DNA from 2 places in the Shinella sp. R2-11 genome. Region 2 is predicted to be linked to the other one. Evidence: riboswitches for the same ligand, from Rfam matches in the RefSeq annotation. Region 2 holds a riboswitch; the other holds the start of a gene.

Region 1 (14,871 bases), on a different contig from region 2:
GATCGCGCCGACCGGGCCGACGGCGCCGGCTGCCGGTGTGACGGCTACGAGGCCGGCAATGACGCCGGAGGCCGCGCCCAGCATGGAGGCCTTGCCGCGGGCGACGGTTTCGATGACGCACCAGGCGACGACCGCGCCGGCCGTTGCGGTGAAGGTGTTGATCATGGCGAGACCGGCCACGCCGTTGGCGGCGGCGGCCGAACCTGCGTTGAAGCCGTACCAGCCGACCCACAGCATGGACGCGCCGACCATGGTGAGCGTCATGGAGTGCGGGGCCATCATGTCCTTGCCGAAGCCCGTGCGCTTGCCGACCATGAGCGCGCCGACGAGACCGGCCACACCGGCATTGATGTGAACCACGGTGCCGCCTGCAAAGTCGATCGCACCCCAGTCCCACATCAGCGCGCCGTCACCCGACCAGACCATGTGGGCCATCGGGAAGTAGACGAAGGTGACCCAGAGGATGCAGAAGAGCACGACGGCCGAGAACTTGATGCGCTCGGCGAAGGCGCCGACGATCAGCGCCGGCGTGATGCAGGCGAAGGTCATCTGGAAGGCGATGAAGACGTATTCCGGGATGGAGCCGGAGACGCTGTCGGGCGTCACGCCGGCAAGGAACAGCTTTTCGAAGCCGCCGACGAAGGTGTTGAGGCCGCCGCCGTTGGAGAAGGCGAGGCTGTAGCCGTAGACGACCCAGACGATCATGATCGCGGCGGAGACGACGAGGCACTGCATGAGGACGGACAGCATGTTCTTGCTGCGCACGAGGCCGCCGTAGAACAGGGCGAGGCCCGGCAGGATCATGAAGAGCACGAGGACGGTGGATGTCAGCATCCAGGCGGTATCGCCGGAATTGATCGCGGCCTCGGCTGCGGCCGGTGCCGCCTCGGTTGCCGTTTCCGTTGCTTCCTGGGCAAAGGCCGCCACCGGTGCCAAAAGGCCGGTCGCGGCGATGCCGACGCGGGTAAGTGTGTTGATAATGGAATTGGACGACATTTAAGAATGCTCCCTGACAGGCCGTTTGCTTAAAGGGCTTCGGAATCGGTTTCGCCGGTGCGGATGCGCACGGCATGGTCGATCGAGTAGACGAAGATCTTGCCGTCCCCGATCTGGCCGGTCTTGGCGGCCGACGCGATCGCCTCGACGGCCTTGTCGACGACGTCGCCCGGCACGGCGATCTCGATCTTCAGTTTTGGCAGGAAGCTGACGGCATATTCGGTGCCGCGATAGATTTCCGTATGCCCCTTCTGGCGGCCGTAACCCTTCACCTCGGTCACGGTCAGGCCCTGGATGCCGACGGCGGTGAGGGCTTCGCGCACCTCGTCGAGTTTGAACGGCTTGATAATGGCCATTACGATTTTCATCTGGTTTCCCATCCTTCGTGCTTGTCCCCCAGCCGGGGCCATCTCGTTGGCCGTTGACAGCGCAACGACTGGAGATACACATTCAAGGGGCGTGCCAGATTCGAATGCCTTGGCTAATTCTTTGAAATAAAAGCAATAAAAATGACGAGCATGCTGCAGCGCAAAAAATCGCCGCCGCATATGCCTAAAAAATAGTCGTCAATGAAATAGTGCGTAAAATTTATTCAGTTGCCTTTTTCCGAATCAGCCCTTCCTGGGCGACGGAGGCAATGAGGGTGCCGGAGCGGGTGTAGATCGCGCCGCGCGTCATGCCGCGCCCGCCGAAGGCCGAGGGGCTGTCCTGGCTGTAGAGCAGCCAGTCGTCGAGGACCGGCGGGCGATGGAACCACATGGCATGGTCGAGGCTCGCCACCTGCAGCGAGCGGTCGAGCACCGAGGTGCCGTGGGCGAAGAGCGAGGTGTCGAGCAGCGTCATGTCGGAGAGATAGGCGAGCACCGCCGCCTGCAGGCGGCGGTCGGCGGGCACGGGGCCGGTGGTGCGCACCCAGATATTCTGGTGCGGGTCCAGCTTCTGCGAGGAAAGGTAGTGCGCGAGCGAGACCGGGCGCAGCTCGATGGGGCGCGGGCGCTCCCAGTAGGCGCGGATATGCGGCGGGGCGGCGGCCATGAACTTCGCCTTCAGCTCCGCCTCGCCGATGAGCTTTTCCGGCGGCGGCACGTCGGGCATCGCCGTCTGGTGCTCGAAGCCGTCCTCGTCGTCCTGGAAGGAGGCGGTCATGAAATAGATCGGCCGGTCGTGCTGGATGGCGACGACGCGGCGCGTGGCGAAGGAGCCGCCGTCGCGGATATTCTCCACGTCGTAGATGATCGGGATGGAGGGATCGCCCGGCCGCACGAAATAGGCGTGCAGCGAATGCACGAAGCGGTTCTCCTCCTCCACCGTGCGCGTGGCGGCGACGAGCGCCTGGCCGACCACCTGCCCGCCGAACACCCGCTGCCAGCCGACCTGCGGGCTCTGGCCGCGGAAGAGGCGGGTTTCCAGCCGCTCGAGGTCGAGCGTTTCGAGAAGGGCATCCATGGCGGGATTGGCGGTCTGGCGCGACATTTGGACGTGGTTCCTCTCTTGGACCCGAGGTAGGAAAGCGTTTCCTCCTCCTCTATATAGGGGAAGGAAAGACCTCAAGCGCCGTGGAGACCGCCATGCCCGAAGCCCAGATGCTCGACGTCCTCGTCGCCGGCGGCGGCTATGTCGGCCTGTCGCTGGCCGTCGCCGTCAAGAAGGCCGCGCCGCACCTCGCCGTCGAGGTGGTGGACGGCGCGCCGGACCATGCCTGGCGCAAGGACGAGCGCGCCTTCGCCATCGTCGCCGCCGCGCGCAACCTCCTCGACGTGCTCGGCATCTGGAACGGGATCGAGCCCGAGGCCGAGCCGATCCGCCGCATGGTCATCACCGATTCGCGCACGGCCGATCCCGTCCGCCCCGTCTTCCTCACCTTCGAGGGCGCCGGATCCGGCGATGACGGCCAGCCCTTCGCCCATATGGTGCCGAACCGCGCCATCACCGCCGGCCTGCTCAAGCAGGCGGAAGCGCTTGGCGTCACGATCCGCTGGTCCACCTCGGTGGAGGGCTTTTCCACCGGCCAGCATGCCACGACCGTCAGCCTCTCCGACGGCACGGAACGTTCGACGCGCCTCCTCGTCGCCTGCGACGGCGTGCGCTCGAAACTGCGCGACATGGCCGGTATCAAGACGGTGCGCTTCGACTATGGCCAGTCCGGCATCGTCACCACCGTCCAGCACGAGCGCCCGCACGAGGGCACGGCGGAGGAGCACTTCCTGCCCGCCGGTCCCTTCGCCACCCTGCCGCTTACCGGCAACCGCTCCTCGCTGGTCTGGACCGAGCGCACGGAAGACGCACGCCGCCTCGTAGAGAGCGACGACCTCGTCTTCGAGGAGGAGCTGGAGCGCCGCTTCGGCCACAAGCTCGGCGCGTTGAAGGTCGTCGACGGCCGCCGCGCCTTCCCGCTCGGCCTGACGCTCGCCCGCGCCTTCGTCGCTCCGCGCTTTGCCCTTGCGGGCGACGCCGCGCACGGCATCCACCCGATTTCCGGCCAGGGCCTCAATCTCGGCTTCAAGGATGTGGCGGCGCTGGCCGAGACCATCGTGGAAGCCGACCGCCTCGGCCTCGATATCGGGGCCGTCTCGGTGCTGGAGCGTTACGAGACCTGGCGCCGCTTCGACACGGTGCGCATGGGCATGACCACCGACGTCCTCAACCGCCTCTTCTCCAACGACGTGACGCCGCTGCGCGTGCTGCGCGACGTCGGCCTCGGCGTCGTCGACCGCCTGCCCGGCCTCAAATCCTTCTTCATCCGCCAGGCCGAGGGCACCACGGGCGGAAACCATCCGCGCATGCTGGTGGGACAGCCGATCTGACAGGCGTCAGCCGCAGGGGCCTGCCCTCCGAGAAGGCCGGCGCGCCCTGTATTGCGCCGTGCTCGCACCGGCGCCCCACCCAACGACGTCATCCTCGGACTTGACCCTAGGATGACGAATGAGCGGTTTGTGAGTGTATGGCGAGGCGAGAGCGTGCCCCGCCTCAGTCCTTGATCTCCCGCGCCTCCGAGATCAGCATGATCGGAATCCCGTCGCGGATCGGGTAGGCGAGCCTCGCCTTTTCGGAGACGAGCTCGCCGGATTTTGCGTCATAGGTCAGCCGCCCCTTGGTCAGCGGACAGACGAGGAGTTCGAGCAGTTTCGGATCGACGCGGCTGGTACTGGCATCCATGGGCGGGTCCTATTGCAACCGCGTATCGACGTCGCCATAGCTGCGCGCCAAGACGATCTCGGTGATCGCGATCAGCGTTTCCGCCCGCGTCTTGAGGTCCGGCGCCTCCAGCAATGCCTGTTTTTCCGCCGGGCCGTAGGGCGACATCATCGCCATGGAGTTGACCAGCGTCATGTTGCTGGCGCGCTCCACGCTCTCCCAGTCCGCCTCCAGCTTGTTGGCGTCGAGATAGGCCTTGAAGGCGGAAAGCAGCGCCTCGCGGTCGACGCTCTGTTCGTCGTCGCCGGCCGAAAGGTCGGTGATGAAGGGGGCGATGCGGAAGCTGCGATAGGACTTGCCGCTCCGCACCTCCTCCAGCAACCGGTAGCGGCAGATGCCGGTGAGCGAGACGATGTAGCGCCCGTCCCCGGTCTCGGCGAAGGAGGTGATGCGGCCGAGGCAGCCGACCTGGCAGAGCGCGGGCATCTCGCCCGCCGGCTCTTCCGCGCGGTGCTCGCCGAAGGCCGGCTGCACCATGCCGACCAGCCGGTGCGAGGCCAGCGCATCGTCGAACATGGAAAGATAGCGCGGCTCGAAGATGTTGAGCGGTAGCTGGCCGCCGGGCAGGAGCAGCGCACCCGTCAGCGGAAAGACGGGAATGGCCTCGGGCAGGTCCTCCGGCTTCAGATAACGCGCATTTCCCACCTGCATGGCATTGCCTTCCCAATTCGCGGCGCGGCGAAACATCTCCCGCCCCTCGTCAGCGCGCCCTTTCCCGAATGTGGGGTAGGCGCGGCGTTTCTCAAGGGACGCCGCGCCCGTGGCCCTGAAAAAAGGCTCAGGAGAACAGGATCGACGACAGCTTGCGGCGGGCGGCGATCGTCGCCGGGTCCTTGGGACCCCAGACGTCGAAGAACTGCAGCAGCTCGCGGCGCGCGCCGTCGTCCTCGAAGGCGCGGTCGCGCTTCATGATATGGAGGAGATGGTCGGCCGCCGCCTGGCGGTCGCCCTCCACATTGCGGATCTTGGCAAGGTTCAGCCGCGCGGCGTGATCGTCCGGGTCCAGCGCAAGCGCCTGTTCGAGCGCGGCCGGATCGCCGAGCTTGCGGGCCTCCTCGATCTGGTCGAGCTTCCTGGCGACCGCCGCGATGGCCGGGTCGGCGGCAAGTGCCTCCGGCAGGTTGGCGAGCGCCTGGCGGGCATTGTCCGGCTGGCCGACGGCGATCATGCATTCGGCGATGCCGGCAAGCGCCGGGGCGTTCTCCGGATCGGCCTGCAGCAGCGCGCCGTAGAGATCGGCGGCGCCGGCAAGGTCGCCCGCGTCGAACAGCGTCCTGGCCTCCGCGAGCATTGCCTCGATCTCGGCCTTCTCGTCCGCGCCGGCCGGGCCGGCCACCTTGTCGATGAACTCGCGGATCTGGCTTTCCGGCACCGCGCCCATGAAGCCGTCCACCGGCCGGCCGCCGACGAAGGCGATGACGGCGGGAATGGACTGGATGCCGAGCTGGCCGGGAATGGAGGGATGGTCGTCGATGTTGAGCTTGACGAGCTTCACCCGGCCGGCGCCCTCGCGCACGACCTTCTCGATGAGCGGCTGGAGCTGCTTGCACGGGCCGCACCAGGGCGCCCAGAAATCGACGAGGACCGGCTGATGGCGCGAAGCCTCCAACACGTCGCGCGAGAAGTTCGCCGTCGTCGTGTCCCTGATCAGGTCATCCGCCGGTGCCGCCCCGCCATAGTTCGCCGAAACGTTCATCTGTCCGCCATAGGACGATGCATAGGGGTTGTCGCCTGCACTCATGGGTCTCTCCTGTGGCGCATGGCGCCATCAAACGCGTGTCTGTGCCCAAAATCGTATGTCAGGCCGTGACTTTCAAGACAAGCGGCTCGTGTCCCGTCGCCTCGATGAAGCGCAGCAGGTCCTTCGAGCCGATCGAGGTGGTGGCGTCGTTGCGCAGCGGGTGGCAGTTGATCGTGTCGAAGGCCATCAGGTCCTCGTCGATGATGATCTTCACGTTCTTCCCCGCGTCGTTGAAGACGCCGAAGGCGGTGACGGCGCCGGGAATGACGCCGAGATATTCCATCAGCTTCTCCGGCTTGCCGAAGGAGACCCGGCTTGCCGCGCCGATCACGGAATGGATGGTCTTCAGGTCCACCGTCGCATGTTCCTCGACGGTCATCAGGAAGTAATTGTCCTTCTTGTCCTTCACGAAGAGGTTCTTCGTATGGCCGCCGGGGATCTCGTCGCGCAGCGCGACGGATTCGGCGACGGTGAAGACAGGGGCATGTTCCTTCGTCGTATGGGCGATGCCCAGCCCGTCGAGAAACTGAAAGAGATCCTTGTCCGTCTTCGGCTGCGCTTCGCTCATGTCCTGTTCCTGCCATGTTGGTCCCGTCCGCTGATAGGGCTTCGACCGCCCGTGCGCAACCACCTGAAAAACCGGGGCTCGGAAAGGGACCGCAATTTTTTCTTCGAATTCCGACATTTCCCTGTTGCATTTGAAAATGGCTTGCGTCATATACCGCCCGTCGCCGCAACGCAGCGACCTTCGGCCACAGACTACCCCAGGCCGTCGACGATGAGCGGGTGTAGCTCAGGGGTAGAGCACAACCTTGCCAAGGTTGGGGTCGAGCGTTCGAATCGCTTCACCCGCTCCATTCTCTCCAAAGTTTTCGAAGCCTCGATTCGCCGGGGCTTTTGTGTTTCTGGACCTGCCTCAAGGGTGGTCAGTCGGTCGGTTATGTCGAGCGGTTCTCCGCGCGCCAGGTGGCTGGGCTCTGCGTGGTGACCCGGCGGAATTCGCGGTTGAAGTTCGATTTGGTCTGGAAACCGGATTCGAGCATGGCCGCGGTCACGGGCATGTCGGTCTCGCGCAGCAGCCGGCAGGCCTCGGTGATGCGGAAATCGTTGATGTATTGCGAGACGTTCTTGCCGGCGAGGCGGTTGATCGCGCCGGAAATCTGACGGCCCGGCACGCCTGCCCGGCGGGCGAGGCGCGCGAGCGTCAGGTTGTCGTCACGAAAAAGCTTCTGCTCCTTCAGCAGCCGGTCGACGCGTTCGAGCACGTCGCGATCGCGCTCGGCCGCGGCGACGTCCTCTTCCGTTTCCTCCGAAGGCGCCGATGGGACATGCGCGCGCGCGGCCACCGTCGCGGTGAGGCCGACGAGGAGGGGGCCGAGCAGATTGGCGTTGCTGACGATCATCGGCACGTCTTCCGCATAGCCCCATTCGATTGCGAGAAGCACGGCGATATCGAAGGAGGCGGAAAGGCAGAGCGCGAAAGCCGCGATGAGAAGGGCCTTGTGGGCCCCGGCGGCGCCATCGAGCCGGGCCGCGTCCAGCCCGTCGGGGCCGGCATGCGCCAGCCGCAGGAGGATGACGGCATAACCGACGAAGATGGCGACCAGCGCACCGTCGATGAACCCCGGCGCCAGGACCAGGAGGGCGACGATGACCAGCGGCGGGGCGATGTTCAACCAGCGGATATCCGCCCGGTCGCGATGGATGAGGCTCTGGAAGCTCGCCAGGGCCAGCGGCGGCAGGCCGCCCGCAAGGACGGGCAGGACGAACCGGATGGCCGTCACGTCATAGCCCCAGCGCAGGCCGACGGCGATCGACTGCAGGACGCAGAGTCCGATCAGCGCGAGAAACGGCCGATTGCCGACCTCCTGCCGGCGCAGCAGCGCGACGAAGCGCAGGAAAAGCAGGAGCGCGATGACGAAGGGCAGGGGAACGAAGAGCACGGAGGGACACGGGGGCGATCGGTTGGCGTTGGCGGCCATCATGATCCGGATCGCGATCCAGGGCGACCTCAAACACGATCGAGGACGCGGCGGCGGACGATCGGGGCGAGGATTTCCCGGTCAAATGCAACCGAACGAGGTCTTCATGTTCGTCCGCTCCCTGTTTTCCTCCCTTCTGCTTGCCGTTGTGGCGGCAGCATCTGCTCATGCCGCGGAGGTCGGCGTCCGCACTCTCGACATGCCCGCTCCCGAACGGAACCGGGATATCCGCGTCACCGTCTGGTATCCCGCCGGCGCCGGCGGCACGCCGACCCTGATCGGCGACAACCAATTGTTCAAGGGCGCGCCGGCACGCGAAAACGCACCCGTCGCGGATGGCCGCTTTCCCCTCGTGCTGCTCTCCCATGGTTCGGGCGGGCGCGTCGAGGCCATGAGCTGGCTCGCGGCGGCACTCGCCGAAGCCGGCTTCATCGTCGCCGGGCCGAACCATCCCGGCACGACGAGCGGCGATTCGACCCCGGCGGCGACGCCGCGGATCTGGGAGCGCACCGCCGACCTCTCCGCCCTGATCGACGGGTTTTCGGCCGATGCCGGTTGGCGCGCGGCGATCGATACGGCGCGGATCGGCATCGTCGGCTTCTCGCTGGGCGGGGCGGCCGCCATGGAAATCGCCGGCGCGCGTGCCGATCTCGAAGCCTATGCCCGCTATTGCGACGGCTACGGGAAGTGGGATTGCGCGTGGTTCACCGGCGGCCGGGGTTATGTCGACGACGCGCCGGTGACGGTGGAGAAGGTCGATCTACGCAAGCTCGACAGGGTGCGCTTCGAGCAGTCCAACCTCGATCCGCGCGTGCGCTCGGTGGTGGCCGTCGATCCGGGACTGGCGCAGGCCTATGTCGCCGACAGCCTGAAGGCGGTCGCCATTCCGCTCGCGTTCATCAATCTCGGCAGCCCGGGCACGATTCCCGAGGCGGTGATTTCCGACAGGCTTGCGGCGCTGGTTCCCCATTCTACCTATGCGGCGGTGGCGGAGGCCGGGCATTTCAGCTTCCTGCCGGAATGCAAGCAAGGCGGCGCCGCGCTGCTGAAATCGCTCGGCGAGGTCGATCCGATCTGCGAGGACCCCGGCAAACGCCCGCGTGGCGATATCCACGCGGAGCTGAAGCGGCTGATCGTCGAGGCGCTCCAGCGCAGCCTCAAAGCATCGTTCTGATCATGAAACAGAAAAGGCCGGCAACCGCTTTCGGCTGCCGGCCCTTTCGGATGCCATGCGATTTGCCTCAGGCAGCCCGGCGCTGCGGCGTGCCGTAGCTCCGCTCCTCGCCGATATGGAACTGCGAGAGTGCCGTCTGGAGCTGTGCGGCCTCGCTGGCGAGGACCTGGCTGGCGGCGGTAGTTTCTTCCACCATGGCGGCGTTCTGCTGGGTCATCTGGTCCATCTGGTTGACGGCCGTGTTGATCTCGCCGAGCGCGGCGGACTGTTCCTGCGCGGCGCGGGTGATCGAGACGACGTGGTCGTTGACCCGGTTCACGAGGTCCTTGATCTCGGAGAGCACGTCGCCGGTCGACAGCACCAGCGAGACGCCGCCCTTCACTTCGCCGGCGGAGGCGTTGATCAGCGTCTTGATCTCCTTGGCGGCATTGGCCGAGCGCTGGGCGAGCTCGCGCACTTCCTGCGCGACCACGGCGAAGCCGCGGCCCGCCTCGCCTGCCCGCGCGGCTTCGACGCCGGCATTGAGGGCGAGGAGGTTCGTCTGGAAGGCGATCTCATCGATCACCGAGATGATCTGGCTGATCTTCTGCGAGGACTGCTCGATGCGGCCCATGGCGTCGATGGCGCTCTGCACGATGTCGCCGGATTTCTCGGCGCTTTCCTTGGTCTCGCGCACGATCTCCGAGGCCTCGATGGCGCGGGCCGTGGAGGTCTTCACGGTCGTGGTGATCTCCTCCAGCGCGGCGGCGGTCTCCTCCAGCGAGGCGGCCTGCTGCTCGGTGCGGTGGGCGAGCTGGTCGGCGGCGGCGGAAAGCTCGCGGGAATTGCCGGTAATGGTGCCGGCGGTCGAGAGGATGCCGCCCATCGTGCTGCGCAGCGTCAGCATGGCGCCGTTGACGTTCGCCTGGAGCTCGGCGAAGTCGCCCTGGAAGTGGCCGGCCATTTCCTGCGTAAGGTCGGCATGAGACAGCGAGGCGATGACGCGGCGCACTTCGCTGACGCCCCGGTCGACATTCTCCACCAGCTCGTTGACGCTGCCGGCGAAGCGGCTGAGGTCCTCGTCCTCGTAGGACTTGGTGATGCGGCGGGAGAAATCGCCGGCGGCGGCGGCGGCGACGATGGTGCTGATGTTCGACTGTAGGTCCTTGCTCTGCGCCTGCAGGGCGGCTTCCTGCGCTTCCATCTCGCGCATCTGCATCTCGTTGGCGCGGAAGACGTCGAGCGTGCGCGCCATGGCGCCGATCTCGTCCTTGCGTTCGGTGCCGGGAATCTCGTCGTCCAGCTTGCCGGCGGCAAGGTTCGACATCACGCCGGTCAGGCGCTGGATCGGGCGCATGATGCCGTTGCGGGCGAAGAGCATGCTGAAGAGCATGCCGGCGACGATGCAGACGAAGGCGGTGGCGAGCAGGAGGACCTGCGTCGTCGCCGAGCGGGAGATCGCGACGGCGCGCGAGGCCGACAGGGTCTCGGCAGAATAGGTGGTGTATTCCTTGAGCGCAGCAGTGACGGCCTTCTGGCCTTCCAGCGCCTTGTCGAGCGCGGCGAGGATAGCGGCGCGATCGTCGCCCTTTTGCGCGGCGACGGCGACCATGGCGCGGATTTCGTCGAAATAGGGCGTCAGCGATGCGCGGACGCCTTCGAGCAGCTTCTGCTCGTCGGCATCGGCGGTGGAGGCGATCTTCGGCAGGCGGTCCAGCATCTCGCCGGCGCGCTTTTCCGTCTCGGCGGCGAAGTCGGCGGCCTTTTCCGGAGCCATGGCGAGCTGGTAGGTCATGCGGCTGATGGCGATGACGTCGATGCGCAGATCCATCGCCTCGCGGGCGACTTCCTCGCGCGCGCCGGTATCCTGCAAGGCCGCGCCGAGCGAGGTGAGGCCGCGGCTGCCGACGGTGGCGATTGTGCCGGCGGCGATGCCCATCAGAAGCACCAGAAGGCCGACTTTCCGGGCGATGGAGAGATCAGAGAGTTTCATGGACAGGCGTCCCCTGGGGCGACCGGCGCTGTCCTGGCGCGTTCAATCCCGCACGACCCGGCTTCATTCCGGGCCAATAAGGGTCGTTTGTCCGTTACAAAAGTTTCGATTTCCTTGCGTTCCGGCAATCCTTTCGCGCGGGGGTCAGGCCTTGCGGAAGACGTAGTCGGTTTCCTGCCGCAGCGTCTCGCTGGGGCGAAGGACCGCCTTCGGGAAATTGCCGTGGTTGACGGCGTCCGGCCAGATCTGCGTTTCGAGGCAGAAGCCGGCGAAGGGGCCGTAGCGCCGGCCGCCGAGGCCGGGAACCGGGCAATCCACATAGGCGCCGGTATAGAGCTGCACGCCGGGCTCGGTGGTCCGCACCTCCAGCGAGATGCCGGAGCGCGGGCTGCGCACCGCGCCGACCGGGCGCTTTGCCTGCCGCTCCGCCGAAAGGCAGAAATTGTGGTCGAAGGCGACGCCGCCCGCTTCCTTCTGGCGATGAAGCGGGGTCCAGCCGGTGAGGTCGAAAGGCGTGCCGGCGACCGGGCGGATCTCCCCCGTCGGGATGAGGTTTTTATCGACCGGCAGGTAGCGGTCGGCGGCGAGGCGGATCTCGTGGCCGAGCGCGTCAGGACCGTCGTCGAGGATAAAATAGCTGTGCTGGCAGAGATTGGCCGGCGTCGCGGCATCCGTCGTCGCCGAATAGGCGACGGAGAGCATGCCGTCGCCGGGCAGGCTATAAGTGCAGGCGATCGCGCAATTGCCGGGATAGCCGGCGCGGCCGGCGGGATCGGTGACGGTCAGCGTGACGAAATCGGGGCCCTGCTCGGCAATGCGCCAGTTCTGCCGGCCGATGCCGTCGCTGCCGCCATGCAGATGCGTGACGCCGCCCTCGTTGCATTCGAGCTGATAGGCGGTGCCGTCGATGGTGAAGCGGCCGCCGGCGATGCGGTTGGCGCAACGGCCGGGCGTCGCACCAAAATAGGGGGAGTGGTCGAGATAGGAGGGCAGGTCCTCGTAGCCCAGCACCAGCGGGGCGTCGTGGCCCTCGAGGCGCAGGTCCTGGATGACGGCGCCCCAGGTCAGCACATGGGCGGTCAGCCCGCCGCCGGCAATCGTGACGCGCTCGACGGCCTCGCCGTTTTCCAGATGGCCGAAGATCTCATTTCCTGCCCGCACGTCTGTCTCCTCTGCCTTCCCCAGTTCTTTCCGGGCGGCAACCTGCTGCAATTTTCGCCCGCCTGCAATCAAAAAGTCATACTTTTAAACCGGGCCTTGGATGTTCTTCTGATAGACGATGAAGGGCGTCTTCTCGGCGATGCGGTCGTAGAGCTTACGGGCGGTGGCATTGAAATCCTGCGTCATCCAGTAGACCTCCGGCGCGCGCGCCTCCTTCGCCCTGGCATAGACGCCTTCGATCAGTGCGCGGCCGATGCCCATGCCGCGCACCTCGGGATCGGCGAAGAGATCCTGCAGGTAGCAGATGCTGTTGAGCGTCCAGCAGGAGCGATGGAAGAGGTAATGCGCAAGGCCGACCGGCTTGCCGTCGAGGGTTGCCATGAGGCCGCGATATTCGCCCTCCGCCCGCTCGCCCGTCAGCCGGGCGAAGGTGGCGGCGAAGATCTCCTCCGGCAGCACCGTCTCGTAGAAGGCGAGATAGGCGGTCCACAGGCGGCGCCATTCGCCTTCGTCGTCATTGTGCAGGGGGCGAATGACGATCCGGCTCATGGCTCAGGCTCCCGTTCCGATTTTCTGAAGGTCGTAGGGCGTCGTCTGGTAGATCTCGTTGATCCAGTTGCCGAAGAGGAGATGCGCGTGGCCGCGCCAGCGGTTCTGCGGCGGCAGGGATGGATCGTTGTGCGGGAAATAGTTCTTCGGCAGCTTGATCGGCACACCCGCCGAGACGTCGCGGAAATATTCGTCGGCGAGCGACGTGGAATCGTATTCCACATGGTTGAAGATATAGAGCCGGTTGCCGGCCTTCTCCTGGATTAGGCAGACGCCCGTCTCGTCGGAATCGAGCAGGATGTCGAGCTCCGGCACCTTGCGGATGTCCTCGATGCGAATCTCCGTCCAGCGCGAGACCGGTACCTCGAAATTGTCCGAGAAGCCGTTGAGATAGACCGACGAGGGCTTCCTGTTATGGTGGCGGTAGACGCCGAAGGCCTTCTCCTCCAGCGTGTGCTTGGGCACTCCGTGGAAATGGTAGATCGCCGCCATGGCGCCCCAGCAGACGTTCAGCGTCGAATGGACATTGGTCTCCGTCCAGTCGAGGATCTGCTTCATCTCGTCCCAGTAGGTGACGTCCTCGTAGTCTAGGGTCTCGACCGGCGCGCCGGTGATGATGAAGCCGTCGAACTTGCGGTGCTTCACCTCCTCCCACGTGTCGTAGAAGGCGAGCAGGTGCTCTTCCGAGGTGTTCTTGGCGCGGTGGCCGCCGACGCGAATGAGAGACAGCTCGACCTGCAGCGGCGAGGCGCCGACGAGGCGCGCCATCTGCACTTCCGTCTTGATTTTGTTCGGCATGAGGTTGAGCAGCCCGATCTGCAGCGGGCGGATGTCCTGCCGGATCGCCACCGTTTCGGTCATCACCCGCACACCCTCGTCGACGAGGGTCTGGAAGGCGGGGAGCGTATCGGGAATCTTGATGGGCATGTCTCAACTCGATCCAAAACAAAACCGGCCGCAACGATGTCGCAACCGGTCCACGTAAGGCTCTTCCTCGCGCGGCCCTTTAGCGACTTGTTTAACGTGGCTGCAAGCCGGCCGGCCAAATCACCACGAGGTTCCTAGATAGCGCTACTGCGCGCGCGAATCAATCCGCCGGCTCTCTGGCGGCGGCGGGCAGGACGAGGGCTCCTCAGCCCTCCAGCTCTTCCCGCAGCATCTCCAGCTCCAGCCATTCCTCCTCCATCTTCGTCAGGCCGTCGCGCAGCTTCTCCATCTCGGCGGCGAGCCGGTTGAAGGTGGCCGGGTCCTTCGTGAAGAGATTGGGATCGGCTATCTTTGCCTCGCGGGCGGCGATCTCCTTCTCCGCCTTCTCCATTTCCTTCGGCAGGTTCTCCAGCGCGAATTTCTGCTTGTAGGAGAGCTTCGACTTGCCCTTTGCGTCGGCGGAAGCGGCGGCCGACGTATCGGCGGCCTTGGTCTTCTCTGCCTTTTCCGCCTTGCGCTTCTCTTCGATCGCGCCGCGGCGCTGGGCCATCATGTCGGTATAGCCGCCGGCATATTCGATCCAGCGGCCGTCCGGGCTTTCCGGGTCGGCGGGGGCGATAGTGGAAGTGACGGTGCGGTCGAGGAAGTCGCGGTCGTGGCTGACGAGCAGCACCGTGCCGGCAAAGCCCGCGACGATCTCCTGCAACAGGTCCAGCGTCTCGATGTCGAGGTCGTTGGTCGGCTCGTCGAGGATGAGGAGGTTCGTCGGGCGCGAGAGGATGCGGGCCAGCATCAGCCGGGCACGCTCGCCGCCGGAGAGGTTGCGGATCGGCGTTCGGGCCTGCTCCGGCTGGAACAGGAATTCCTTCATATAGCCGGTGACGTGACGCTGCTCGCCATTGACCAGCAGCGTCTCGCCGCGCCCGTCGGTGAGGTAGTGGGCGAGCGTGTCGTCGAGGTTCAGGTCCTCGCGGCGCTGGTCGAGCGTGGCGATCTCAAGGTTCGTGCCGAGCTTGACGGTGCCGCTGTCGGGTTCGAGCTGGCCGGTCAGCATCTTCAACAGCGTCGTCTTGCCGGCGCCGTTCGGGCCGACGAGGCCGATGCAGTCGCCGCGATGCACGCGGATCGAGAAGGGGGCGACGATGGTGCGCTGGCCATAGGCCTTCGTGATCTT
Region 2 (14,871 bases):
GAGTTCGGCCATGGGGTTGACGAGGGCGATGCGGCGGTGGCCGCGTTCGGCGAGGCGGGCGACGGAGTGGCGGATCATCCGCGCGTTGTCGGCGTCGACGAAGGCGTGCGGGGCATTGTGCAGCGTGATGCCGTAGGTGACGAAGGGGAAGTCCGCCTCCTGCATGATGCGCACGCGCGGATCGTCCGCGCGGGTGCCGGAGACGATGATGCCGTCGGCCTTCTTCAAGGAGACGATCTGGCGGATGGTGGCGAGGCTCTCCTCGAAATTGCGCACGGCATAGAGCGAGACGCGGTAGGGGCTATCCTCCAGCGCCCAGGAGATGCCGCTGAGAAGCTGGGCGTATTCGACGCCCTCCCATTCGTTCTGCTTGGGGCCGGGCGCGGTCATGATGGCGGCGACCTGGTAGGTCCTGCCGGTGCGAAGCTGCACGCCATGCATGTTGAGCTGGTAGCCGACGCGCTTTGCGACGGCCACCACGATGGCGCGCGTTTCCGGCCGCACCTGCGGGCTGTCGTTCAGCGCCTTCGACACGGTGGCGATCGAAAGGCCCGTCTCCTGCGCGATGGTCTTGATCGTAGGTCTTGGCATCGCGTCCCGCCTGGCTCGTCTTCCCTCGCCTCGCGCGAAGGCCATTAAACGTCTATCGCACGATAAAAACGTTTAACTTTATTGTAAAGGGCGAAAAGACCGGCCTCAACCGGCGCGGAAATGCTTGGAGAGCTTGAGGCCCTGCGCCTGGTAGTTGGAGCCGAGGCCGGAGCCGTAGAGCCCTGCCGGCGCCTCCAGCATATGCTCGTAGACGAGGCGGCCGACGATCTGGCCATGCTCCAGGATGAAGGGCACCTCGTGGCTGCGCACCTCCAGCACCGCGCGGCTGCCGGAGCCGCCGGCGGGGGCGTGGCCGAAGCCGGGATCGAAGAAGCCGGCATAGTGCACGCGGAACTCGCCGACGAGCGGGTCGAAGGGCGTCATCTCGGCGGCGTAGAGCGGCGGGACATGCACGGCCTCGCGCGAGACGAGGATGTAGAACTCGTCCGGATCGAGGATCAGCTCGTTGCGGCCGCGGCTGAACAGCGGCTCCCAGAAATCGAAGATATCGTGCTGGTTCTTGCGGTCGACATCGACGACCGAGGTGTGGTGCTTGCCGCGATAGCCGATGAGGCCGTCCGGGCCGGTGCCCTTGAGGTCGATGGAAAGCGCGATGCCGCCGCCGGAAACGTTCGGCGTCTCGCTGGCGACGAGCGTGTCCGAGGCATGCAGCGCCAGCAGCTCGCTTTCGCCGAGCAGGGCATTGCCGCTGCGGAAGCGGATCTGCGACAGGCGCGAGCCGCGGCGCACGACGATGGGGAAGGTGCGCGGCGAGATTTCCAGATAGAGCGGGCCGGAATAGCCGGCGGGGATCTTGTCGAATTCCTGCGCGCGGTCGGTGATGACACGGGTGAAGATATCGAGGCGTCCGGTGGAGCTCTTGGGGTTCGCTGAGGCGGCGAGGTCCGCCGGCAGGTCGAGGCTTTCCATCAGCGGGACGATGTAGACGCAGCCGGTTTCCAGCACCGCGCCCTCGGAAAGGTCGATGACGTGCAGTTGCAGCCGGTCGAGCTTGTCGGCGACGAGATGGGAGGGGCCCGGCAGGAAGCTGGCGCGCACGCGAAAGGCCTTCGCGCCGAGGCGAAGGTCGAGGCTTGCCGGCTGGATCTGGTCGTCGTCCAGCGCCGCCTCGCTCTTCAGCCTGCCGCTTTCGAACAAGCCGCGAATGGCGTTGTCCGCCAGAATGCCCGTGCTGCGCGTCGCAGAAGCCATGGTCGTACCGTCCCTCTCAGAGGGCTCGCACAAAACCAAATGCCGGCAATTGACGCAAGCGCGGGGCCGCAGTATTAGCAGATTATCCCGTGGTGATTTGGCCGGCCGGCTTGCAGCCACGTAAAACAAGTAGCTAAAAAGGCCGGGTATTCAAACCGGCCTGCTTTCGCGGCCGGTTTTTTTGTTTGAAGGCGACGATCACATGAGCAAGTCCTGGCGCCCGGCCACCCAACTCGTTCACGGCGGAACCACCCGCTCCCAGCATGGCGAAACCGCGGAAGCGATCTTCCTGACGCAAGGCTTCGTCTACGACACCTCGGCGGCGGCCGAAGCCCGCTTCAAGGGAGAGACGGACGGCTTCATCTACGCCCGCTATGCGAGCCCCACCAACGACATGTTCGAAAAGCGCATGTGCCTCTTGGAAGGCGCGGAAGACGCCCGTGCCACCGCCTCCGGCATGGCCGCCGTCACCGCCGCCATCCTCTGCCAGCTGAAAGCCGGCGACCATATCGTCGCGGCCCGCGCGCTCTTCGGCTCCTGCCGCTGGGTGGTCGAGACGCTGGCGCCGAAATACGGCATCGAATGCACGCTGGTCGACGGCCGCGACCTTGCCAACTGGGAAAAGGCGATCCGGAAGAATACCAAGGTGTTCTTCCTCGAAAGCCCGACCAACCCGACGCTGGAAGTGGTCGACATTGCCGGCGTGGCGAAGCTCGCCAACCAGATCGGCGCGAAGGTCGTGGTCGACAATGTCTTCGCGACCCCGCTCTTCCAGAAGCCGCTGGAACTCGGCGCGCATATCGTCGTCTATTCGGCCACCAAGCATATCGACGGGCAGGGCCGGTGCCTTGGCGGCGTCGTGCTCTCCGACAAGGAGTGGATCGCCGAGCACCTGCAGGATTATTTCCGCCACACCGGCCCCGCCATGTCGCCGTTCAATGCCTGGACGCTGCTGAAAGGCATCGAGACGCTGCCGCTGCGCGTCAGGCAGCAGACGGAGAATGCGAGCCGCCTCGCCGATTTCCTCGCCGACCAGAGCCAAGTCGCCCGCGTGATCTACCCCGGCCGCAAGGACCATCCGCAGGCGGACATCATCGCCCGGCAGATGTCGGGCGGCTCGACGCTCGTCTGCTTCGAGCTGAAGGGCGGCAAGGACGCGGCCTTCGCGCTGCAGGATGCACTGGAGGTGGTGAAGATCTCCAACAATCTCGGCGACGCCAAGAGCCTCATCACCCATCCCGCCACGACGACGCACAAGAACCTGACGGACGAGGCCCGCGCCGAACTCGGCATCTCGCCCGGCACCGTGCGCTTCTCCGCCGGCATCGAGGACAGCGAGGACCTGCTGGAGGATTTCGCGCGGGCGCTTTCCAGGGTCGGGGCGTAAAAACCCACACGCACATCAGAACGACAGGAGGCACCGGCATGCGCGCGGCGCCTTCTTCATGCCGGGGGAAGCGACAGCCTCTCCTCCGCCATGGTCGGACCTGAACCGACCATCCATGCCAAAAGACATGGCGTGCATGGGGCGTGGATTCCCGGGGCGAGCCCTGAGATGACCGTGGTGGGTGTGGCTCCCCTCTCCTCCGTCACGGAGAGGGTTCAGTTCCCCACGCTTCGAACGCATCGAGGCGCTCCGCGCCCCCCTCGCATGTTCTTGACGAAGCCACATTCCTGTAGAATAGCTGAACCTAATAAATTCCAAGGCATTCCCATGTATCGTGCGCTGACCCGCGACATCGAAGTGACCGTAGAGCCATATTATCTGGCCGATCAGTCCGATCCCGACGACAGCCGCTATGTCTGGGGATACCGCGTCGTCATCTCCAACCATTCCGACGTCGCGGTGCGGCTGATGACGCGCTACTGGCACATCACCGACCAGAACGGACAGGTGGACGAGGTCAACGGGCCGGGCGTCATCGGCGAGCAGCCGGTGCTGCGGCCGGGCGATACCTACGAGTATTCCTCCGGCTGCCCGCTGGAGACGCCGTCGGGCATCATGTTCGGGCGATATCGCATGGAGGCTGAGACGGGCGAGGCTTTCGACGTCGCCATCCCGGCATTCTCGCTGGATACGCCGGGGCAGGTGCGCACGCTGAATTAAAGGCCCCCTCTGCCTGCCTTCTCCCCCACAAGGGGGGGGAGAAGGCAGGCGGCTTGCTCATCGTTCAAAATGGAATGCAAAGGGTGCGGCAGGTTAAGTCCCTCCCCCTTGCGGGGAGGGATTTAGGGAGGGGTCTTCCCTACTGCGGCAGGACTTCCGCCGCCTCGAAGCGATAGGTCGTCGAGCAGAACTCGCAGGTCACCGCGATCTCGCCCTTGTCGTCCGCCGTATGGGCGATCTCCTCGGCGCTGAGGCCGGCAAGGACCCCTTTCAGCTTCTCGCGCGAGCAGGAGCAGCGGTCGAAGACCTGCTGCGGCTGGTAGACGCGCACGCCGCGCTCGTGGAAGAGGCGGTAGAGCAGCCGCTCGGTGCCGACATTGGGATCGGTCAGCTCGTCGGCGTCGATCGTCTCGACCATGGTCTTGGCTTCCGCCCAGTTGTCGTCGTCGTCGATCCTGTCGCCGGCCTCGTCGCCGTCGCCGCCGGGAAGATCGGCCTGGCGCATGCGCTCCGGCGAGGACGGCAGGAACTGCGCGACCATGCCGCCCGCGCGCCAGCGATGGCGGGCCTTGCCGGCCTCGTCGCGGTCGTAGAGCTCCGCGACGCCGAGGCGCACCTTGGTCGGAATCTGTTCCGACTGGCGGAAATAGACGCCGGCGATCTCTTCCAGCGTGTGGCCGTCGAGCGGAACGATGCCCTGGTAGCGCTGAGTATGCGCGCCCTGATCGATGGTGAAGGCGAGGATGCCCTTGCCGAGCAGCTCGTGCGGCTCCGTTCGGCCTTCGGCGACGGCGGCCTCCAGCGCGGCCTCGTCGAAGCGGGCATAGGCGCGCACGTTCTCCGGCGCGGAGAAGTCGGCGACGAGCAGGTCGACGGGGCCGTCGCCCTTGGTCTGGACGATCAGCTTGCCTTCGAATTTCAGCGAGGTGCCGAGCAGCACGGTGAGCGTGATCGCCTCGGCCAGAAGGCGGGCGACGGGCGCGGGGTAATCGTGCCGCCCGAGAATGCCGTCGAGCATCGGGCCGAGCTGCACGGCCCTGCCGCGCACATCGAGGCCTTCCACCTGGAACGGCAGGACATGATCGTCGCCGGCAAAGCCGGGCTCACCGAGTTTCAGGGCGTTTTCAGCCATCATCGTTCTGCTCCTTGCACGCCGCCGCGCCGCGGGCCTTGCGCCCCGCCACGTCCGACAGCGTCTATCGTGATTTCGCGCTCCTGCCGCCCGATCATTCCATACCGGGCGGGCAAGCGCCAGAGACGACGCCTTCCGGCGCCGGGTGTCGGCACCTAGATCGTGCGTGCCCTCACATATTTCAAGGCCGCGTCAGACGGCGCCGAAGCACCAGGCAAGGATCGACTTCTGCGCATGCAGGCGGTTCTCCGCCTCGTCGAAGACCACGGACTGCGGGCCGTCGATCACCTCGTCGGTCACTTCCTCGCCGCGATGGGCGGGCAGGCAGTGCATGAAGAGCGCATCCTTGTCGGCGCGCGCCATGAGCTGCTTGTTGACCTGGTAGGGCTGGAAGATGTTGTGGCCGCGGGCGCGATGCTCCTGGTTCATCGAGACCCAGCAATCGGTGACGATGAGATCGGAGCCATCGGCGATGGCTTCCGGGTCATGGCCGAGTAGGATATTGCCGCCATTGTCGCGCGCCCAGTTGAGGATCTTGTCATCCGGCTCGGAGCCCATCGGCACGGCCATCTTCATCGTGTAGCCGAAGCGGGCGGAGCCCTCGACGAAGGAGTGCAGCACGTTGTTGCCGTCGCCCATCCAGGAGAAGGTCTTGCCCTTGGCCGGGCCTCGATGCTCCTCGAAGGTCATGATGTCGGCCATGATCTGGCAGGGATGGGTGAGGTCCGTCAGGGCGTTGATGACTGGCACGGTGGCGTGCTCGGCAAGCTCCAGCAGGCGCGCATGATCGGTCGTGCGGATCATGATGGCGTCGACATAGCGCGACAGGACCTTGGCCGTGTCGCCGATGGTCTCGGCGCGACCGAGCTGCATTTCCGTGCCCGACAGGAACAGCGTCTCGCCGCCGAGCTGGCGCATGCCGACGTCGAAGGAGACGCGGGTTCGGGTGGAGGGCTTCTCGAAGATCATCGCCAGCATCTTGCCGGCGAGCGGCTTTGCCTCCGTGCCGGCCTTGCTGGCGGCCTTGCGGCTGTGCGCGTCGTCCATGATGACGCGGAGATCGCTTTCCGAAACGGCGGAAAGATCGAGAAAATGCTTGGCCATGATGTGTCCTGTCTGTCCCAGTCCCTTAAGCGGCCTTCACGGCCGCCGTCAGCTTTTCTGCCGCCCGCTCGATGCGGGCGAGCCCCTCGCGCGCCTCGTCCGCCGTGACGACCAGCGGCGGCAGCAGGCGCAGCACGTTGTCGCCGGCCGGCACGGCGAGCAGGTTTTCCGCCCGCACGGCCTTGAGCAGGTCGGCGACCGGAACCTTCGCCTTGATGCCGAGCATCAGGCCCTCGCCGCGGATATCCTCGATGACCTCGGGGAAGCGGTCCTTCAGCGCCGCGAGCCCCTGGCGGAAGACCAGCGCGACGTCGCGCACATGCTGGAGGAAGCCGTCCTCGAGGACGACGTCGAGCACCGCATTGCCGACCGCCATGGCGAGCGGGTTGCCGCCATAGGTCGAGCCATGCGTGCCGGCGACCATGCCGGCGGCAGCCTCGTTCGTGGCAAGGCAGGCGCCGAGCGGGAAACCACCGCCGATGCCCTTGGCGATGGCCATGATGTCGGGCGCGACGCCCGCGCTCTCATGGGCGAAGAGGCGGCCGGTGCGGCCGACGCCCGTCTGCACCTCGTCGAGGATGAGCAGCAGGCCGTATTCGTCGCAGAGCCGGCGCAGCTCCTGCATGAATTCCTTCGGCACGGGGCGAAGGCCCCCCTCGCCCTGCACGGGCTCGATGAGGATCGCCGCCGTCTCCTCGGTGATCGCATCCCTGACGGCCGCGATGTCGCCGAAGGGCAGCTTCAGGAAGCCCGGGGCCTTGGGGCCGAAGCCCTCGATATATTTCTCCTGCCCGCCGGCCGCGATGGTGGCGATGGTGCGGCCGTGGAAGGCGCCCTCGAAGGTGAGGATATGGTACTTGCCGGGATGGCCCTTGGCGAAGTGGTAGCGCCGCGCCGTCTTGATGGCGCATTCCAGCGCCTCGGCGCCCGAATTGGTGAAGAACACCTTGTCGGCGAAGGTCACCTCCGTCAGCCGGCGGCCGAGGCTTTCCTGACCCGGGATCTCGTAGAGGTTCGACAGGTGCCAGACCTTGTCGGCCTGATCCTTCAGCGCGGCGACGAGATGCGGATGGGCGTGGCCCAGCGAATTGACGGCGACGCCGGCGGCGAAATCGAGATATCGCTCGCCATCCTCGGTGACGAGCCACACGCCCTCCCCGCGCGCAAACCGGAGCGGTGCACGCATATAGGTTTCATAGAGCGGCGCGGCATCGGCCATGGGGCGGATCCTCCGAAAAGAGATGCGGAAAAACGGGTCTCAGTCTTGACTTTTCCGGTCACCAGAAAAATCAAAAGCCGCCTTTCGGCGGCATGCCGCACTATCGGCATTTCCCCCCGGCCTGTCAACAAAATCGCGGGGCCGAAATGCCGCTGAACCTGCCGCAAGGTGAGGATTCACGGCACGCGCGGAAGGTGTCGCTATCGAGTCACACCCGACCAGCAAGTTGGGGAAAACTTAGAAATCGATTCGCGCCGATTCCCGCGACTCTTGTCACGGAGTCGCCCGGTCTCTAGGTTAAAGACCAATTACTAGACTGCATGCGGCGGAACTAGTCACCAAAAGAGTCAAGGCGTTCAGGTCCCGGACCCGTCCGGGGCGCGATGACGGATTCGCGCATTGCGTGCGCCGAACGGAGACGAGAGATGAACTGGACAGACGAGCGCGTCGAGAAACTCAAGAAGCTCTGGAGCGAAGGCCTGAGCGCGAGCCAGATCGCAGCCCAGCTCGGCGGCGTGAGCCGCAACGCCGTCATCGGCAAGGTGCACCGGCTGAACCTGCCGGGCCGCGCCAAGGCCGGCGGAACGCAGACCGCCTCGCGCCCGAAGCGTCCGGCAGCGGCGACCCCGCGTCCGTCGAACTTCGCCGCCCGCCCCGTCGCTGCCCGCCCGGCCGCCCGTCCCGCCGGCAACGCGCTGACCAAGGAAGAGCTCGACGCCGATTTCGACATGCAGAGCGCACAGCTTCCGGTTCCGGCCAACGGCAACAACGGCGTCGTCGTGCCGATGTCGCGCCGCCTGGAACTGACGCAGCTCACCGAGCGCACCTGCAAGTGGCCGATCGGCGACCCGCTGAACGACGACTTCCACTTCTGCGGCAACGAGTCCCCGGACAATTCGCCCTACTGCACCTACCACCAGCGCCTCGCCTACCAGCCCTCGGCCGAGCGCCGCCGGATGCGCTGATCGCGCGGATGCGAAGCGGGGCCTGGCATTGCCGGGCCGATAGATCGAAGGCCGGATCATCGTCAGATGATCCGGCCTTTTTGTTCGCGGGAAGGCTGTAGAGGCTTTGCCCTCTCAGGCAAGGCCGATTTCCTTTGCCCAGGGCGGGTTGGCACCGGCTCTGGAGACGGTGACGGCGGCGGCCTTGGCGCCGAGCGCCAGCGCCTTTGCAATCTGGTCTTCGGAGAGCCTTGCCACCTGTTGCTTGGTGAGCAGGTTCTGCATCTTCAGCGAGGCGAGCACGCCCGCATCGAAAGTGTCGCCGGCGCCGACCGTGTCGACCACCGTCACGCGCTCGCTCGGCACCGTGACCTTGTAGTCCGCCGTATAGCCGACCGCGCCTTCCGCGCCGCGCGTCACGACGACGAGCTTCGCGCCGTGGTGCAGCCAGTGGCGGGCGAGCGCATCCTCGTCGCCTTCGAGGCCGAACCAGGCGAGGTCCTCGTCGGAGAACTTCACGATGTCGGACATGGCCGCCATGCGGCGGATGCGCCCCATATGGGCGTCCTTGTCCTTGATGAAGCCGGGGCGGATGTTCGGGTCGAGCGAGATGACGCGCTTTTCGTGCTCGCGCGCCAGCAGCGCCTCGTAGGTAGAGCCGCAGGGCTCGGGAATGAGGCTGATGGCGCCGAAATGCAGCGCCTCGCAATCCTCGCCGAGAACCGGGAGTTCGGCCTCGGTGATCATGCGGCCGGCGGTGTTCTCGTCGTAGAAGGCATAGGTCGCGTGGCCGTCGACCAGCTTGACGAAGGCGACGGTGGTCGGGCGCGACAGCGTGGCGCAATAGCTGTAGTCGACGCCGCTCTCGCCCAGCGTCCGGCGCAGGATATCGCCCATCATGTCGTCGGAAAGGCCGGTGAAGAAGCCGGCCGGAACGCCGAGGCGGCCGAGCGCGATCGCAGTGTTGAAGATCGCGCCGCCCGCGTAGGGCGCATAGGCATCCTCGCCGAGCGTCGTCGTCCGCGGCAGCATGTCGATCAGCGCTTCACCACAACACAGGATCATCCGGTATCCTCCAATCGGAATTTCAATCGATTTAAACGATCGCCACCGAAAGCGCCAGCGATTTTTACGCGGTCGGCAGTTCCGCGACGCCGCCATGCCTGGCCGACCAGGCGAGCGGCGCATCGAAGAAGGCCTCGACGGAGGCGAGCGTCGCGTCGTCGAAGAGCTTTTCCTTGCGGGCGACGGCGAGCACGTCGCGCCAGGTGGCGATGTGGTGCAGCTTGACGCCGCCATTGGCATAGCGTGCCTCGGCTTCCCTGAAGATGCCGTAGTAGAAGAGCGACATGCCGTGCTCGACCACGCCGCCGGCCGCGCGGATGGCGTCGATGAAGGTGAACATGGAGCCGCCGACCGTCACGAGGTCCTCGATGACGAGGACGCGCGCGCCCTCCGCCATCACGCCCTCGATCTGGGCGTTGCGGCCATGGCCCTTCGGCTTCTTGCGCACGTAGATCATCGGCAGGCCGAGGCGGTCGGCCAGAAGCGCGGCGAAGGGAATGCCCGCCGTCTCGCCGCCGGCAATCACGTCGAAGCGCTCGAAGCCGGCATTGCGGGTGACGGTCGCAGCGGCGAAATCCATGATGGCCGAGCGGATGCGCGGATAGGAGAGCAGCTTGCGGCAGTCCATGTAGACTGGCGAGGCCATGCCGGAGGCGAGCTTGTAGGGCTCTTGCGGGCGGAAGTGCACCGCCTTGATCTCCCACAGCATGCGGGCCATCAGCTCCGCCATCACGTCTCGGTCCGGAAAGGAATTGGAAAACATCGGCATCTCCCGCATGACTGTCTTTGCCTGCGCATAGCAGCAAGAGCGGCGGCTTTCCAGCGGATGCACGGCCCCCAGGACGGAAAAACCCTCCCCGGCGGGCCGGGAAGGGTTCTGGAGGATCAGAATATGGCTGTCGTTCAGGCCGCGGCGCGGCGAGCGTCGAGCGAGATGGAGCCCGGGCCGAAGGCGGCAAGCACGAGGAAGCCGCCGGCGATCGTGATGTTCTTCCACATCATCAGGCCGTTGAAGACGGTCAGCAGGCCGTTTGCGCCTTCCGGAAAATCCGGAACGTTGATCGTGCCGCTGTGGAAGACGAGGGCGGTGAAGACGCAGAAGACGGCGAGAAGGTAGGCGGTGATCTTCGTCTGGAAGCCAACGAGGATGAAGAGGCCGGCGACCAGCTCGAAGAGGCCGGCGATGTAGGCGAGCGCGGTGGCGGCCGGGAGGCCCGCCCCGGCGATCATGCCGGCGGTGCCCGACGGATCGATCAGCTTGGGATAGCCCGACGTGATGAACATGAGGGCGAGGAGGATGCGTCCGACGAGGACGACGGCGTTCTGCGGCATGGAAAGCTCCTGAGGCTTCGGTGTTTGCGTTGGCGAGAGAGATACCAGCTTTCCCGCGTCAAACTAGTCGGGCACCTGGGAGACAGATCGTTCTCTTTTTGTGAACGATCTCCTGTTCCCGGCGGAACAGAAGCGCACCGCGCTTCATGCGAGAAGGAGGCACCCCACCTGCCCCCTCCCTCTCGGAGACGCCATGCGCCCCTTGCTTTCCGCCCTCGTCCTTGCCGCCGCCACCTTCGCCCTCACCGATCCGGGGAAGGCCGGCAATCCCGGCGAGGGCTATTACGGCCACTACCAGCAGAACTGCATCACCAAGCGCATCCGCACGGCCGATGCCTATGGCCGGATCGTCACCAAGCGGGTGCGCATCTGCCAGTAGCGCGCCGCCCGCCACCAACCGCAGGGCGTCGCTCTTTTCTGTTGCAAGCGCCAGGCGGCTGGGCGAAGATTTCCCCACGAGGCGCCCGCTCCGTCAGCGGCCGGGGGAAAGCGGTTATGAACGAGATCAACAGGAGTGCTGCGTTCTGGCGTTCCTTTCCGATTTTCGAGGGGTTCGGCAAGGAAACGATCGGCGAGGTCGCGGCCATCGCAACCTACCGCAAATGGCCGGCCGGCACCGTCATCTTCCAGCGCGGCGACGAGGGCACCTATCTCATCGCGCTCGTTTCCGGCCGCATCAAGCTCTCGCTGATCACGCCGCAGGGCAAGGAACTGTCGCTGCGCCAGTTGGAGCCCGGCGCGGTGCTCGGCGAATTGGCGATCCTCGACGGCCAGCCGCGCTCGGCCGATGCCACGGCGGCCGTCGCCACGGAAGGCTATGTGATCTCCAAGCGCGACTTCCTCGACCTCATCGCGCGCCATCCGGCCGCCGCGCAGGCCATCATCCACTATCTCTGCACCAAGCTGCGCGAGACGACGGAGCAGCTCGAGACCATCGCGCTCTACGATCTCGACGCCCGCGTCGCCCGCTTCTTCCTGGCGACGCTGCGCACCATCCACGGCGAGGAACTGCCGGACAGCGCCAATCTCCAGCTTTCGCTGAGCCAGACGGAGATCGCCGGCATCCTCGGCGCCAGCCGGCCGAAGATCAACCGCTCCATCCTGATGCTGGAAGAGGCCGGCGCCATCCGCCGCAGCGACGGCATCATCCATTGCCATGTCGGCCGGCTCTACGGCATCGCCGAGCCGGATGATGCATAGGCCACCGGCCAGATGATCGCCAAGAAATACAGGCCCCTTGCCGCCGGCGTCGCCGCCAGCCTTGCCGGCGCGCTCGCCCTCTTCGCCCTCGGCGAGACGGCGCTGGAGCGCCAGCGCGAATCCTATTTCGATGCACTCACGCAGGCGATGCCGACGGCGCAGAGCGACCGGATCCTCGTCGTCGACATCGACCGCAAGGCCTTCCAGGGCGCGCCGAACAAGGACTGGACGCGGGCCGAAACGGCCGCTTTGGTCGACCGGCTCGCGGCGGCAAGGCCGGCGGCCGTCGCCTTCGATTTCATCTTCAGCACGGATTGCGCGGCGGAAGAGCCGGCCAATGCCGCCCTTGCCGGCGCCATCGGCCGGGTGCCGACCGTGCTCGGCTTCCTCATCGGCGAGACGCCGGACGGCGCGCCGCATCCCGTTCCCAAGCTCGCCCTGCAGCGGCCGGTCGGCGTGCCGGACCTCTGGTTCATCGAGGGGACGGAGAGCTCCTGCGTCTTCCTGCAGGACAGGTCCACGGCGGCGGCCGCCGCCTTCCTCGTCGGCGATGAGGATGCCGTGGTGCGCCGCGTGCAGGCCTATGCCATCGTCGGCAATGCGGCCTATCCGGCGCTCGGCGTGGAGGCCGCCCGGCTTGCGGCGGGCGCGCATACGCCCGTCCTCGGCGGCAATCCCGCCTGGCTGCGGCAGGATTCGCGCATCCTGCGGCTCGACGAGGACGGCAGCCTGCGCTTCGTGGCGAGCGGCCCCGCAGCTATCGCCGCGCGCACCTTCTCAGCCGGCGACGTGGTTGCCGGGCGCGTGCCGGCCGAGCGGATCGCCGGCAAGGTGGTGCTGATCGGCAGCAGCCTGCCCAATCTCGGCGGACTTCGCACCAGCGCCTCCATGACCCTCGAACCCTCCGTGCAGATCCATGCGGACGTGGCGAACGCCATCCTCACCGACCGCATCCCGACGCGGGACCTCGGCCTCCTGCCGCTGGAAGCCGGCTTTGCCTTCCTTGCCGGGGCGGCGGCGGCGCTCGCGGCGGCGCGGCTGCGGCCGGTCGGCGCGGCGGTGGCCGGCATCGGCCTCATCGGCCTCGTCTTCGGCGCTTCCGTGCTGCTCTATGCGCGCACGGCGCTGCTTTCGGATGCGGTTGGCATCTCGCTGATCGTGGCGACGGCGGCGCTCGTCACCGGCCTCCTGCAATATGCCCATGTGCGCCGCGCCGAGGCGACGGCCCGCCTGCGCTTTGCGCAATACCTGCCGCAATCCGTCGTCTCGCGCTATATCGACAATCCCGACCTCGGGCGCGTGGCGGGCGAGGAACGGCAGGTGACGGCGCTCTTCACCGATATCGAGGGCTTTTCCGCGCTCGCCCAGAAGATCGGGCCGCACGACCTCGTCAGGCTGCTCGACATCTACTTCTCCGAGGTGAACGCCCTCGTCGCGCGCCATGGCGGCATGGTGGACAAGGTGGTGGGCGATGCGGTGCATGCGCTCTTCAACGCGCCGGACGATCTCGACCGGCATGTCGACAAGGCGCTCGCCTGCGCCGACGAGATCCGCACCCTGACGGAGGAGATGCGCCGCCGCCCCGCCTTCCTCGACAAGGATTTCGGCCGCACGCGCATCGGCGTCGAGACGGGCATGGCGGTGCTGGGGGAAGTGGGGACCGGCGGCAAGCTCGACTATACAGCCCATGGCGATGCGGTGAACCTCGCCGCGCGGCTGCAGGATGCCAACAAGTTCCTCGGCACGCAGATCTGCGTCGGCCCGCGCGCGGCCGGCGAGACCGGCCGCACGCTGCGCGCCATCGGCAGCCACGAGATCCGCGGCTTCGGCACGATGGCGCTTTTCACGCTGGATTAACGGATGCCGACACTCGCATAGGCCTCGCGGATGCGGGCCTTGCCCCATTGCGTGACCGCGCCGGGTGCCTCGCCCGGCGCCCGGATTTCGACGCCCTCGCCGCGGCCGACCGCCTTCATCACGCCGCCGCCCGTCACCTCGACGCGGCCGTGCTCGACGAAGACGGCGAAGACGCCGCGATTGGGGCCGGCGAAGAATTTCGTGCCGCGCACGCCGATCATGCCGAAGGCGGTGCGCATGGTGAGGTCGATCTTGGCGAGGCCTTCCGGCCGGTCGAAGACCATCTGCCCGGTGCCGAGCTCGATGGTGCCGCCCTGGCCGGCGATGAAGGTGTCGATCAGGAGTTCCGTCTCACTGCCGAGCAGGAGGCTGGTATCCTCGCCGAGGGCGAGTTCCGCGAAGCTCTCCTTGCCCGTCGAGACGAAGTCGCGGTCCATCAGGCTCGCGCCGGCCTTCAGGCCCTCCAGACGGTTCGCCTGACGGCGGCTGACATTGCCGGTGATCTCGACGGCCTTGCCGATGATCGCATTGGCCTGCGTGGCACGGATGCCGATGCCCGTCAGCGCCAGCGCGCCGCCGGCGATGAAGAGCCTTCGGCTGACAAGAATGGGGCTCAGGGCGTTGAGCGTTCGCATCGGGGTGCCTTTCGCGGACGGGCCGGAAACGGATTGGACCTCACGGAGGCCGGCGCGTCAATCGCACGCCGCCCTCCCGGACACTCTTATGCGCTTTCGCTGCCGCCGCCTCTGTTCCCGGGGAAACAGGGCGGGGCCAGAGGCCTTAGCGGATCTCGCCGGCCTGCGGGCCCCAGGTATCCGTCATGGCGAAACCTTCCGCCAGCGGATCGGTCGGATCGAGCGCGATCTGGTGCAGGCCGAAGGTCCAGCCGCGGCCGGTGATGGTGGGGATGATGGCCTTGCGGCCGGCGACCTCGGTCTCGGCCTGCAATCCGACTTCGAACTCCGAACCGATGATCGAGCGCGAGCGGAACGTGTCGCCCACCTTGGCAAGGCCGCGGGCATGGAGCGTGGCGAGGTTGGCGGAATTGCCGGTGCCGCAGGGCGAGCGGTCGACGCGGCCCGGCCACATGGTCGTGGCGGTGCGCACG

Evidence for each region. Region 2 has a riboswitch for S-adenosylmethionine ahead of ACZ1A1_RS23345 (O-succinylhomoserine sulfhydrylase). Riboswitches for the same ligand answer to the same signal wherever they lie in the genome.
Region 1: another riboswitch for S-adenosylmethionine. It lies ahead of metA (homoserine O-acetyltransferase MetA); the one in region 2 lies ahead of ACZ1A1_RS23345 (O-succinylhomoserine sulfhydrylase).

The regions. Positions count from the first base shown of each region.
Region 1 is NZ_JBVAPC010000005.1:107,029-121,899, reverse strand. Features, by position in the region: gene ACZ1A1_RS14825 (ammonium transporter) at 1-996, opposite strand, end outside; gene ACZ1A1_RS14820 (P-II family nitrogen regulator) at 1,026-1,376, opposite strand; gene tesB (acyl-CoA thioesterase II) at 1,585-2,469, opposite strand; gene ACZ1A1_RS14810 (ubiquinone biosynthesis hydroxylase) at 2,580-3,800, shown strand; gene ACZ1A1_RS14805 (Trm112 family protein) at 3,964-4,152, opposite strand; gene ACZ1A1_RS14800 (LON peptidase substrate-binding domain-containing protein) at 4,162-4,842, opposite strand; gene trxA (thioredoxin) at 4,970-5,932, opposite strand; gene ACZ1A1_RS14790 (prolyl-tRNA synthetase associated domain-containing protein) at 5,991-6,500, opposite strand; tRNA gene ACZ1A1_RS14785 (tRNA-Gly) at 6,715-6,789, shown strand; gene ACZ1A1_RS14780 (helix-turn-helix domain-containing protein) at 6,871-7,875, opposite strand; gene ACZ1A1_RS14775 (alpha/beta hydrolase family protein) at 8,021-9,088, shown strand; gene ACZ1A1_RS14770 (HAMP domain-containing methyl-accepting chemotaxis protein) at 9,156-11,060, opposite strand; gene ACZ1A1_RS14765 (aldose epimerase family protein) at 11,205-12,221, opposite strand; gene ACZ1A1_RS14760 (GNAT family N-acetyltransferase) at 12,306-12,770, opposite strand; gene metA (homoserine O-acetyltransferase MetA) at 12,774-13,697, opposite strand; SAM riboswitch at 13,757-13,834, opposite strand; gene ACZ1A1_RS14750 (ABC-F family ATP-binding cassette domain-containing protein) at 13,903-14,871, opposite strand, start outside.
Region 2 is NZ_JBVAPC010000013.1:382-15,252, forward strand. Features, by position in the region: partial or broken gene ACZ1A1_RS23335 (LacI family DNA-binding transcriptional regulator) at 1-591, opposite strand, end outside; gene ACZ1A1_RS23340 (2'-deoxycytidine 5'-triphosphate deaminase) at 697-1,803, opposite strand; SAM riboswitch at 1,883-1,961, shown strand; gene ACZ1A1_RS23345 (O-succinylhomoserine sulfhydrylase) at 2,006-3,190, shown strand; gene apaG (Co2+/Mg2+ efflux protein ApaG) at 3,518-3,910, shown strand; gene ACZ1A1_RS23355 (Hsp33 family molecular chaperone) at 4,050-5,042, opposite strand; gene argF (ornithine carbamoyltransferase) at 5,235-6,146, opposite strand; gene ACZ1A1_RS23365 (acetylornithine transaminase) at 6,172-7,365, opposite strand; gene ACZ1A1_RS23370 (GcrA family cell cycle regulator) at 7,791-8,330, shown strand; gene ACZ1A1_RS23375 (carbohydrate kinase family protein) at 8,445-9,374, opposite strand; gene ACZ1A1_RS23380 (orotate phosphoribosyltransferase) at 9,439-10,137, opposite strand; gene ACZ1A1_RS23385 (DoxX family protein) at 10,278-10,754, opposite strand; gene ACZ1A1_RS23390 (hypothetical protein) at 10,900-11,085, shown strand; gene ACZ1A1_RS23395 (Crp/Fnr family transcriptional regulator) at 11,202-11,906, shown strand; gene ACZ1A1_RS23400 (CHASE2 domain-containing protein) at 11,922-13,763, shown strand; gene ACZ1A1_RS23405 (FecR family protein) at 13,760-14,398, opposite strand; gene ACZ1A1_RS23410 (proline racemase family protein) at 14,544-14,871, opposite strand, start outside.